Regions from separate parts of the Paenibacillus sp. N3/727 genome, predicted to be linked through region 1. Evidence: predicted binding sites of a transcription regulator. Region 1 holds the regulator's gene; the other holds the start of a gene.
What was found. Region 1 encodes CtsR, which represses protease genes until heat stress. Its sites were predicted from a motif close to ATGGTCAATAAAGGTCAAACA; they were not measured.
Positions count from the first base shown of each region.

Region 2: clpP (ATP-dependent Clp endopeptidase proteolytic subunit ClpP) is a predicted target of CtsR. The motif match lies at 2,311-2,331, and genes of this name have one in related genera.

Region 1 is NZ_CP093336.1:5,724,603-5,730,973, forward strand. It holds gene clpC (ATP-dependent protease ATP-binding subunit ClpC) at 1-1,846, opposite strand, end outside; gene mcsB (protein-arginine kinase McsB) at 2,004-3,074, opposite strand; gene mcsA (protein-arginine kinase activator protein McsA) at 3,125-3,643, opposite strand; gene MNQ98_RS26865 (CtsR family transcriptional regulator) at 3,671-4,132, opposite strand; gene MNQ98_RS26870 (hypothetical protein) at 4,431-5,174, opposite strand; gene MNQ98_RS26875 (ABC transporter ATP-binding protein) at 5,171-5,869, opposite strand; gene MNQ98_RS26880 (GntR family transcriptional regulator) at 5,884-6,264, opposite strand; gene MNQ98_RS26885 (ABC transporter permease) at 6,319-6,371, opposite strand, start outside.
Region 2 is NZ_CP093336.1:1,626,370-1,632,740, forward strand. It holds gene MNQ98_RS07240 (hypothetical protein) at 1-653, shown strand, start outside; gene tig (trigger factor) at 799-2,124, shown strand; gene clpP (ATP-dependent Clp endopeptidase proteolytic subunit ClpP) at 2,400-2,990, shown strand; gene clpX (ATP-dependent protease ATP-binding subunit ClpX) at 3,004-4,266, shown strand; gene ispG (flavodoxin-dependent (E)-4-hydroxy-3-methylbut-2-enyl-diphosphate synthase) at 4,371-5,480, shown strand; gene lonB (ATP-dependent protease LonB) at 6,073-6,371, shown strand, end outside.

The sequences.
Region 1 (6,371 bases):
GAAGGACAACGGAGTATGGCTTGCGGCGAACCTTCTCTGTCAATTGGCCGCCCTCTTCATATCCGACATATCCCGGAGGCGCTCCAACGAGACGAGACGTCGAATGTTTCTCCATGTATTCCGACATATCGATCCGAACTACAGCATTCTCATCTCCGAACATGGCTTCTGCAAGTGCTCTGGCCAGCTCGGTTTTACCGACACCGGTAGGTCCGAGGAAAATAAACGAGCCCATCGGACGCTTCGGATCTTTCAATCCAGCACGTGCCCGGCGAACTGCTCGGCTAACAGCCTTAACCGCTTCTTCCTGACCGATGACACGGCCGTGCAACAACTGTTCCATATTGAGCAAGCGCTCAGTTTCTTCTTCTTTAAGTTTATTTACAGGAATACCCGTCCAGTTAGCTACCACATCTGCGATGTCCTCCGGAGTAACCTCCGAATCTGTACGTCCCTGCTTCTCTTTCCATTGGTTTTTCGTAATTTCAAGTTCTTCCCGGAGCTTCTGTTCAGTATCGCGGAGTGCAGCCGCTTTTTCAAACTCTTGGCTCTGAACGGCAGCGTCTTTCTCCTTACGAATATCCTCCAGATGCGACTCTTGATCCTTCAGATTCGGCGGAATCGTATACGTATGCAAGCGAACCTTGGATCCTGCTTCGTCGATCAGATCGATCGCTTTGTCCGGCAGGAAGCGGTCTGTAATGTAACGGTCAGACAATTTAACCGCTTGTTCGATAGCTTCATCCGTAATCTTCACCCGGTGATGGGCTTCATAACGGTCACGTAATCCATAAAGAATTTGAATAGCTTCTTCCGGAGAAGGCTGATCCACAGTAATCGGTTGGAAACGGCGCTCGAGTGCAGCATCCTTTTCGATATACTTACGATACTCATCCAATGTTGTAGCTCCGATACACTGCAGCTCACCACGTGCAAGGGATGGCTTCAAGATGTTGGAGGCATCAATGGCACCTTCAGCTCCACCAGCCCCGATCAAGGTATGCAGCTCATCAATAAAGAGGATGATGTTGCCGGCCTGACGGATTTCGTCCATGATTTTCTTCAAGCGATCTTCAAATTCACCGCGGTACTTCGTACCTGCGACAACGGAGCCCATATCAAGGGTCATTACCCGCTTGTCGCGGAGCGTTTCCGGAATTTCGTTGTTAATAATCTTTTGGGCGAGACCTTCCGCAATTGCGGTTTTACCTACCCCAGGCTCACCAATCAGAACCGGGTTGTTTTTTGTACGGCGGCTAAGCACCTGAATGACACGCTCGATCTCTTTACTACGGCCGATTACCGGGTCCAGATTGCCTTCTTTGGCAATGGCCGTAAGGTCACGTGCGAGGCTATCAAGCGTTGGCGTATTCACATTTTGCGGCTGTCCGTGATGACTCGAAACGGCTTCGCTACTGCCAAGTAGCTGAAGCACTTGCTGGCGGGCCTTGTTCAGGCTTATGCCAAGATTGTTAAGTACTCGGGCTGCCACACCTTCGCCTTCGCGAATCAAACCGAGCAGGATATGTTCTGTGCCTACATAGGTGTGTCCCAGCTTGCGGGCTTCATCCATTGAAAGCTCAATTACCTTCTTGGCTCTCGGTGTATATGCAATATTCGTCGGCTGCTCTTGACCGCGGCCAATCAATGTTTCTACTTCGTCTTGTATCTTCTCAAGCCCCAGGCCGAGACCAATCAACGCTTTAGCGGCAATGCCGTCTCCTTCACGGATGAGTCCCAGCAGGATATGTTCTGTGCCTATGTTGTTGTGCCCCAAACGCACGGCCTCTTCCTGAGCCAATGCAAGCACTTTTTGCGCACGTTCCGTAAATCTGCCAAACATCATAGTATTGCACCTCCACGAATGATTGTTTAATAACTCCGAATGATGCAAAATGAAGCCGCTCAAATGTGCAATATATAGATGAGATCAATCGTCCTAACCTATATATCGTTGATTTTAAACCGCTTTTTGGATTTTTGCAAAATTCCCATTTGTAGCATTATTGTTGTCCATTACCAAGGGTTTCCCGAATCAGTTTTGCCCGGTAAACATCACGTTCTCCCGGCTTCATCAAATCACCAAATCTTTTTTGCAGAAAACCAGGCTGAGTCATAACATTAAGCTCATTCATCACTGAGCTCGGCGGTCCTTGCAAAAGTCCCAAATCAACCCCAAGCCTAACGTCGGACAGGCGCTGTGCCGCTTCCTTCGATTCCATAACAGCTGCATAGGATAGTATTCCGTATGAGCGCATCACGCGATCAGTAATCCGCAGCTTTGATTCACTCAGCAGCCGTCCACGGGCGTTCTTCTCATGTTCTATGATTTGAAGTGCAACACTGTGCAAATTATCAATAATTTCGGACTCGGTCTGCCCCAGCGTAATCTGGTTGGAAATCTGAAATAAATTTCCTACAGCCTCACTGCCTTCACCATACATGCCTCGGACCGTAAGCCCTACCTGTGACACGGCTGACAAAATACGATTAATCTGCTGTGTCATGACGAGCGCAGGCAAGTGCATCATGACTGATGCCCGGAGCCCTGTTCCGACATTCGTCGGGCAACTCGTAAGATACCCGCTTTTGTCATCAAAGGCATAGTCGACCTGATCTTCAAATAAGTCATCTAAAGCTGTAGCTCTATCCCAAGCTTCGCGGACCTGAAATCCAGGATACAGACACTGAATCCGTAGATGGTCCTCTTCATTGATCATGACGCTTACCGATTCGTCCTCGGTAAGTATGACCGCTCCGTTCCGGGATTCATTCGCCAGAGCCGGGCTGATCAAATGTTTCTCAACGAGTACTTTCTTATCCAGTTCCTCCATGTCATCCAAAATAATGGTATGAAAGGATCCTAATTCCTTCAATTCTTCCTGATCTTTCAATACACCAGTCAGGCGCTCAAGCACTTCTGCCGACTGCTGGTTGGTCGCAAGCAGCGGAAAAGGAAGATGCTGCAGATTTCGCGCCACCCGAACCCGGGTGCTGATGACTATATCAGAATCCTGACCGTTACCGCGCATCCATTCGCTCAGCGCCTGTTCGGTGAACCGGAGATTCGACATCACGCATTCCTCCTATATCAAATGCAACTTAAGTTTCAACCATCCTAGCTTTAAACGATACTCTTTTCCAGCTCGCGGATCTGGTCGCGTATTTCAGCAGCAAGCTCGAACTCCTCTTGAAGAATCCGGTACTGCAATTCTTTCTTAAGCTCATCAATTTTGCGTTTTACCTGGATCTTGCCACCGCTCCGTTTCGGAATCTTGCCCACATGTGTTGTATTTCCGTGAACCCGTTTAAAGAGCGGATCCAGCCGATCCGAGAAATGTTTGTAGCAAGAGCTACAGCCAAACCGACCGAGCTTGCTGAACTGTGAATAGGTCATGCCGCATTCCTCGCAACGTGGGGCTTGCTGTCCCCTTGAGCCTGAAGCTTGACCTTTTCCTGTAGGATCCAGATCGAGCAGTCCTGACAAAAGGCTGTGAATAGAGAAGCCATTCGACGTCCCAGGGATCATCTCCCCTTTTTCACGGGCACAAGATTCACAAAAGTGAAATTCCGTCTTCTCTCCGCTCACAATCTTGGTGAAATGGAGCGTCGCCGGCCGTTTACCGCATTCTTGACACACCATATTCATGACCCTCCTTATAACACAGACTCATTTACCCAACAAAGAAACAAGCATCGCCTTCATGATCCTTGCACGAAGCTCATCGCGGTAAGGAAGCTTGACGTTTAGACACTCCCTTGAGATAGCTGCCCGCATGAGACAGGCTTCACGCTTCGTCAAAAACCGCGACTCCTCAAGCTGGTAAATCAGCCCTTCCGCTACCGTCTGATCAATAAGGTTACCAATTGAATGATGCAGATGGTGATGAAGTGCTGTATGCTTTGGAAGCTCAATACGCTGAATACGTATGTAACCGCCGCCCCCGCGCTTGCTTTCCACCAGATACCCCTTCTCTAACGTGAAGCGGGTGCTGATCACATAATTGATCTGGGAAGGCACACATGAGAATTTGTCCGCGAGATCGTTGCGCTGGATTTCAACCGTGCCCTCCGTACTGTCTTGCAATATACCCTTCAAATACTGCTCGATAATATCAGAGATATTACGCATGTTCATTCATCCTCCACTGCTTGAAACGCTAAGCCGTATTGATCTTACACGTCCGCACAGAGCCTTGCCTATACGTTAATTTTAACCATTTTGGAACTCGTTTGAATCGACTGTTGCTGACTTTGACTTTCTTTGACTTTGAATTTATTATAGCACATTTTTTCATTTTGCCAAGAGGTCTCTTATTTCAGTCTAACCGTTAAAAAGTGATTATATTCCGTTCGACTACTCTTAAATCCATAACTAAAAAAGACCCCGCATATCATCCTGCGAGGTCTTGCGTACGATTATTGTGTCTTTATGCTTCTACTTTACGGTCGATCAAGTAAACCATAGCATATATGAAACCTGCGGCGAGCAGCATCTCAAATACAAAAGGTCCTAAAGGTATCTCAATGAACTCATTATTAATCGTAGCCATACTACCCTGCCCTACACTGAATGAGAATCCCTGACCGACCCAGCCATTGTCGAAGGCGAAAATTTTATATTCCAGCCATTCTATCGCAGTTTGGATGACAAAAAAGAACATGATACCAATCCACAGGCTCCCTTTCTTACCTATAGCCCGGGCAACTGAAATCGATAAAAAGATAACCAGCATTACAAACGTGAATTTCCAAATACCGGCTATTGCGGCCACGACATAGTCTAATACGACGAAACTCGGCCAATTTATAGCATAATTGAGCCCTTCTATCTTCCAGAGTATCGTCATGTGCAGGATAACCAAAACCATAAGGATCAGCATACTAATCCATGACTGTATTAGCGACGACACTATACTCCAAATGGAACGGACCGGCAGCAGACGACGGTTGTACACCTTAATGTTCTGATCAAATGTTCGACATACCATTACAAGCAGGATAGAGCTCACCACTCCGTATGCAAGCATACTTAAAGCCAGCATAAGCGCGAATTCCCATCCACGCATTGAACCTACCGACGTAATTAATGTCTGAACGATCAGAAGAATGGTCATCAGACCAAGAACCGAGCTCGCGTTACGCTTCCAGTCGTATTTCAGCAATCTCATCATTCTGCAAACACCTCTTTAAACATTTCATCTACACTTTTTCCGTGCTGAAGACGAATATTTTCCACTTCTTCATGCATGACGATCTCACCATTGCGAATAAAGACCACCTCATCAAAAATGCGTTCAATGTCTCTAACCAGATGTGTCGAAATGATGATACTGCTGTCCTCATTATAAAATTCCACAATCGCATTGAGAATTTTGCCGCGCGCCACCGGATCGACGCCTCCGATCGGTTCATCCAGTAAATACACATATGCATTACGTGAAAGAGATAGTGTCAGCTGCAGCCGCTCATTCATCCCTTTAGATAACGAACTGATTTTGTCATTCAAATTTAGGTTCATGAATTCCAACATATTGTGAGCTTTCTCAACATCAAAGTCAGCATAAAAATCTTTGAAAAAGCTGATCGCATCGGATACTTTCATCCATGATTCCGTAAGCGGACGATCCGGCATAAAGGAGACCATCGCTTTTGTCGAAAGTCCCACAGGGGTACCTTTGATGGTGACGGACCCTGCTGAGGGCTGAACAAGACTTGCCGCAATTTTCATCATTGTACTCTTGCCACTGCCGTTTGTCCCGAGCAAACCAATGATTTTGCCCTCAGATAGGTTCAGCGAAACATTATGCAGTGCAATTTTACCGCCGTAGTTCTTAGACACATCTTTAAACTGTATCAAGTGCTCCATCCTAGATCCCCCTCCTATTTGGACTCCTTGCTGTCGTCGTTAACGGCCTCAGCTACGATAGCCATGATGTCTTGATCTTTAAAGCCAAGCTCCTGCATACCTCGGATAAAATGCTCCAGCAGTTCACCGGCCATTTCCTTTTTTATCGTCATGATCTTGGATCCCTCACTCGTCACGTATCTTCCCAAGCCGCGCCGCGTCTCAACAATGCCTTCACGTTCCAGTTCTTGAAAGGTACGCTGCACCGTATTGGGGTTAATCTGAAGGTCTGCTGCCAGCTCCCGAACGGATGGGATTTTATCACCAGGCTGCAGGCTTCCTCTTACGATTTCTCTCTTTAAATAATTCATGATTTGTAAATAGATCGGCAGGTTATTGTCGAATTCAATAGTCACGTTCAGTTTTGCTCCTTTCCGCCGCTCTCCTCTATAAGTTAGTTCCTAGATTCTTCAAGCGACATCCCGTTTTTTAAACGTAACAAAGCCTGTGACAAGAAACAAGA
Region 2 (6,371 bases), 2.2 Mb from region 1:
AGGCGGACATGGCCCGCCGCATGGTTCAGGACAAACTTGCTCAGGACGCTGGTTATGCGGATAAATTGCTGGACACGGTCATGAACGGACCTCTAACGGAGCAAACGGTACTAGCGCTGGAACAACTGGCTTATCTCGATCGGCCGGAGGTCGATGTGGCTCTGACTACATGGCTAAAGGAACAGTCTCTTCATCCGCTGCTGCAGTTCCGTGTACTGCAAACTTTGCGCCGCCGAGAGATGACCGGTTTTGTAACACTTCAGAGAGGCGCGGAAACGGTAGAGATCGAGGTTGAGCATGTGCCCTTGAGTCATAGCGAATTTCCGAATGCCATTCTGCAAATATTGGAGCGTGTGGCCGAAAAGACCGAAATCCATGAACCAACGCTGTATTACTTTGCCCAGGAGCTGTGGACACAGTTTGTTATGGCGATTTATGGCACAACGGATTACCGTTCCATGCTGGATGGCGAAGAATCTACTCTGGATATATGGGCTGCGGCTCTGCATGATATCGTCTCCGAAAGTTTGAAAGGCATCCGCGCTGAAGAGGAAGTCCGGTCTTACTATGAGATTACCGATACGATGCGATTCCGATACGAGGGGGCATATCGCTCTCTCAAGCAATTTGTCTCGGCAGGCGTAGAGGATTGACAAGGCGGGGAAACGCTTTCGATCTGGAGCCATAAGGGTTCGCCCTTGAAAAAGGATTTAATGTTGTTTATACTATAATGGTTATTCGGTACGTGATATATTATCTGCGCCGACCACGTGAATTTTTTTGGAGGGGAAAGCATAAATGAAAGCAACTTGGGAAAAAATAGAGAAGAACCTTGGCGTTCTTGACGTTGAGGTTGAAGCGGACCGCGTAGCGGCTGCCCTCGACAAAGCTTTTAATAAAGTAGTTAAAAAAGTAAATGTACCTGGTTTCCGTAAAGGTAAGGTACCTCGTTCAATCTTTGAAACACGTTATGGGGTAGAAAGCCTTTACCAAGATGCTATCGACATCCTGCTTCCTGAAGTATATGGCGAAGCTGTTGAACAAGCGGAAATCTTCCCTGTAGATCGTCCGGAAATCGATATCGAGCAGTTCTCCAAAGGGGAAGCATTCAAGTTTAAAGCAAAAGTAATAGTTAAACCTGAAGTGAAGCTTGGAGACTACAAAGGTATTGAAGTAGCAGCAGTTGCTGCCGAAGTTTCCGATGAAGAACTGAGTCAAGAGCTGGAGCGTCTGCAAGAGCGCCATGCCGAGCTCGCTGTAATCGATGAGGGAACAGCAGCTTCCGGTGACATCGCAGTCATTGACTTTGACGGTTCGGTTGATGGAGTTCCTTTCGAAGGTGGACAAGCTGAGCGCTATTCCCTCGAACTTGGAAGCAACACGTTCATTCCAGGATTTGAAGAGCAGGTTATCGGAATGGGAACTGGAGACTTCAAAGACGTTGAAGTAACATTCCCTGAAACGTATCATGCAGAAGAGCTCGCTAACAAAAAAGCAGTCTTCAAAGTAAAAGTACATGAGATCAAGCGCAAACAGCTTCCTGAGCTGGATGACGAGTTTGCTAAAGACGTGAGCGAATTCGATACTCTTGACGAGTACAAAGAAGACCTGAAGAAGCAACTGTTGAACCGTAAAGAGCAGGAAGCTAAAGGCGTTCGTGAAAACGAAGTTGTCGAAAAAGCGGCAGCAAACGCTGAAATTGAAATTCCTGAAGCGATGGTTCAATCCGAAGTTCAAAACATGATGCGCGATTTTGACAATCGTCTTCGCCAGCAAGGCATGAACCTTGAAATGTTCCTCAGCTTCTCCGGCCAGTCTCAAGCTGATCTGGAAGGTCAAATGAAGGACGATGCTATGAAGCGCGTTCGCAACAACCTGGTTCTTGAGCAAATCGGGAAAGAAGAGAAGCTCGAAGCGACCGAAGAGGAAATCACTCAAGAGCTTAGCAACATGGCAGAACAGTACAAACGCCCTGTTGACGAAATCCGTAACATTTTGGCTTCCAATGGTTCCCTAGACAGCCTGCGTGAAGAACTTGTTCTTCGCAAAACGATCGACTTCTTGCTGGAAAACAGTGTAGAAGGTGCACCGGCTGCAAAAGAAGAAACAGCAACAGAAGAATAATAAATAAGGCTGCTGCAGAAGCTGCCATTACATTGGATAAGGCACGTATTTTATGACGTGCCTTATTTTTACCTAAAAATACCCAATTTATTACTAAATATGACATGAAATGGGTGTTTTTTACGGAAATACATAATGAGACAAGTTGGCAGGATATAATTTTTGAGAAGTTCATAGAATGTAAACATGGTTAAAAAATGACATAGGGCGTTGAACATGTTAGAATAACTTTTGTAAAGCAAAAGTATAATTTTCAAGGAAAAGAGGTTGGTCGCATGAGTCTGGTACCTATGGTTGTGGAACAAACCAATCGAGGTGAGAGATCTTATGATATCTATTCCCGATTACTGAAAGATCGCATTATTTTCCTCAGCGGTGCGATCGATGACGATGTCGCCAATCTTGTCATTGCCCAGCTGCTTTTCTTGGCTGCGGAAGATCCGGAAAAAGACATCCATTTGTACATTAATTCTCCTGGTGGTTCTGTAACAGCCGGGATGGGTATATATGATACGATGCAGCTTATCAAGCCAGATGTATCCACCATTTGCGTCGGTATGGCCGCAAGTATGGGTTCACTGCTGTTGACTGCTGGAGCGCCGGGTAAACGTTATGCGCTGGAGAACAGTGAAGTAATGATTCACCAACCGCTCGGTGGTGTTCAAGGCCAGGCTACTGATATTCAAATCCACGCAGATTGGATCATCAAGACTAGACAGAAGCTTAACCGTATCTATGTGGAACGCACAGGTCAATCCCTTGAAAAAATCGAACGTGATACGGACCGCGACTATTTCTTGAGCGCGGAGGAAGCGAAGTCTTACCGGATTATTGACGAGGTCCTGTCTTCACCGATCAAATCTTAAGAGGTGGTATAGTATGTTTAAATTTAACGACGACAAAGGGCAGCTGAAATGCTCTTTCTGCGGCAAATCGCAGGAGCAGGTTCGCAAGTTAGTTGCAGGGCCCGGCGTTTATATATGTGACGAGTGTATTGACTTGTGCTCCGAAATCGTGGAAGAGGAACTTGGCCACGAGGAAGAAGTGGATCTGAAAGATATTCCGAAGCCACGGGAAATCCGTGACATTCTGGATCAGTACGTTATCGGACAGGATCAGGCGAAAAAGTCGCTTTCTGTAGCCGTTTATAACCACTATAAGCGTATTAATACGCAGAACAAAATTGAAGACGTTGAATTGCAAAAGAGCAATATTTTGCTGCTTGGACCAACGGGTTCCGGTAAAACACTGCTTGCGCAAACAATGGCTAAAATCCTTAACGTTCCTTTTGCTATTGCAGATGCGACTTCCTTGACAGAGGCCGGATATGTGGGCGAAGACGTTGAGAATATTTTGCTGAAACTCATTCAAGCTGCAGATTTTGATGTGGAAAAAGCGGAACGCGGCATTATCTACATCGATGAGATTGATAAAGTGGCCCGTAAATCCGAGAACCCGTCTATTACACGTGACGTTTCTGGTGAAGGTGTTCAACAGGCTCTCCTGAAGATTTTGGAGGGAACTGTAGCTTCGGTTCCACCTCAAGGAGGACGAAAGCATCCGCATCAAGAATTCATTCAGATCGACACAACCAACATTCTGTTCATTTGCGGCGGAGCGTTTGACGGTCTGGAGCAGTACATCAAGCGCCGGATCGGCAAAAAGGTTATCGGCTTCAATGCTTCCGGTGAAGGTCAAAAAGACCTTAAGCCGGGTGAGTACCTGACAATGGTACTGCCGGAAGACCTTCTGAAATTCGGTCTGATTCCGGAATTCGTAGGACGTTTGCCAGTCATCTCCACGCTGGAGCCGCTGGATGAGAAGACGCTCGTTCGGATCTTGTCCGAGCCGAAGAACGCTCTTACGAAGCAGTATCAGAAGCTGCTTGAACTCGACAACGTTAATCTGAAGTTTGAACCGGATGCGCTGGAAGCTATTGCTCGCGAAGCAATTAAGCGTAATACTGGTGCGCGCGGTCTTCGCTCCATCATCGAAGGCATTATGCTGGATGTGATGTATGAAGTTCCGTCCCGTGATGATATAACAGATTGCGTCATTACCGAGAAAGTTGTTCAGGATAAAGCCATCCCTGAACTTCAAGGAAATGGAAATAACGACAAGAAACAGGAAGAGAGCGCCTGATAAAGCGCTTTTGAAATAAATCAATGCCGATTCTCCACCCCTACCCTTGGTTTTTTCATCTGGGTAGAGGTGGAGCTTTGGCGTTATATGGGAGAGATATAACCATGTTTTTGAGACAAGACACACGGCCCGTAAAAGTGGGGAATCTCACGATCGGCGGAAGCAATGAAGTCATTATTCAAAGCATGTGCACAACCAAAACCGCAGATGTTGAAGCCACAGTTGCTGAGATACTGCGATTGGAAGAAGCCGGATGTCAGCTTGTACGGGTTACGGTAAACAATGACGAGGCTGCTGCAGCCATTAAGGAAATTAAGAAACGAATTCATATTCCTCTGGTCGCAGACATTCATTTCAATTATAAATTGGCACTCGCCGCCATTGAGAATGGAATCGATAAAGTCCGCATTAACCCCGGCAATATCGGTAAACGTGAGAAAGTCGAAGCTGTCGTGAAGGCGTGCAAAGAAAAGGGAATTCCGATTCGCATCGGGGTAAACGCAGGCTCTTTGGAGAATCACTTACTGGAAAAATATGGTTATCCGACGCCCGAAGCTATGGTGGAGAGTGCCTTGTTCCATATTGGCATTCTTGAAGAACTGGATTTCCATGATATCATTGTGTCGCTTAAGGCCTCTGATGTGCCTATGGCTATTGCCGCTTATACAAAAGCTGCGGAGGTCATTCCATATCCGTTGCATCTTGGCATCACTGAAGCCGGAACTTTGTTCTCTGGAACAGTAAAAAGCGCAGCTGGACTTGGTGCCCTATTATCCACGGGAATCGGCAGTACAATGCGAATTTCACTCAGTGCAGATCCGGTTGAGGAAATCAAGGTTGGTCGTGAATTGTTGAAAACATTCGGCTTGATCTCCGATGCTGCGACTCTCGTATCATGCCCGACATGCGGCAGACTGGACATTGACTTATTTTCTATTGCTAATGAAGTGGAAGAATATATTGCGAACATTAAGGTACCGATTAAAGTATCTGTCCTCGGGTGTGCCGTTAACGGTCCCGGCGAAGCTAGAGAAGCCGATATAGGCATTGCCGGAGCACGGGGTGAGGGACTGTTGTTCCGCTATGGAGAAATGATACGTAAGGTGCCTGAAGCCACGATGGTTGAGGAATTGAAAAAAGAGATTGATCATATCGTTAAAGTATACGAAGAGACCGGAGAAATTCCTGGTCGGAAGCATAAAACGGGTGTGTAAACACTCACAATCGTTCTAATTCAAATAACAAAGCACAGGCCTCCCGAGGATTTATCCTTGGGAGGCCTGTTTGGCTTTAAAAGGGATTAAAAGGGGGGAGAATAATCGGAAGTGTGGACTCACATTCCACTATTTCTGCAATTAACGCGTTTTTGCACTCGTTTCGGACTGAGAATCCGTTATTTAAACATATCCGATATCACTTGAATAGGCGAAAATAACGTCTTCTCCGTCCGGTTCCTCACTAAAATAGACGAAATTGCTTCATATAACTGAATGTGAGTCCGCTATACGAATCGCATTTTCAACCACACACGAAGCAGCGAAGAGGACGAAACGATTCCGGAAAAACGTAGTGGTCGCCTTTGTCCCCGAATTTCTTCCGTTAAGGAACAATTCAAGAAATTCGGGGGCAAGAGCGATTGTAGGAACGATTCGTACGCGTAGCGTCTTAGAACAGACGAAGGTACAATTATTTTCAGATTCTTTGCATTTCCTTTCAATGAGCCGTTTTACCATCCGATTAACAGGCAATACTACCATGTAATAACGTTTGATAATTGACATAATGGAAAAACGGGAGGAATGACTTGTGAATTTGAATGTTGTGATCATGCTGGTTAACCTGTTCTTTGCAGTGATTATCGGCATTTATTTTTGGAACTTGTTACGGGGACAAAAAACGAGCAAAACGGCGGTGGATCGGGAGTCCCGCAAGGAGCTCGATAAGCTCCGGAAGCTTCGATCGATATCGCTGACCAAACCTCTTGCAGAGAAAACCCGGCCACAGACGATGGATGATATCGTAGGTCAGAAGGATGGGCTCCGTGCTTTGAAGGCGGCTCTGTGTAGTGGAAATCCCCAGCATGTTATTGTGTATGGGCCTCCCGG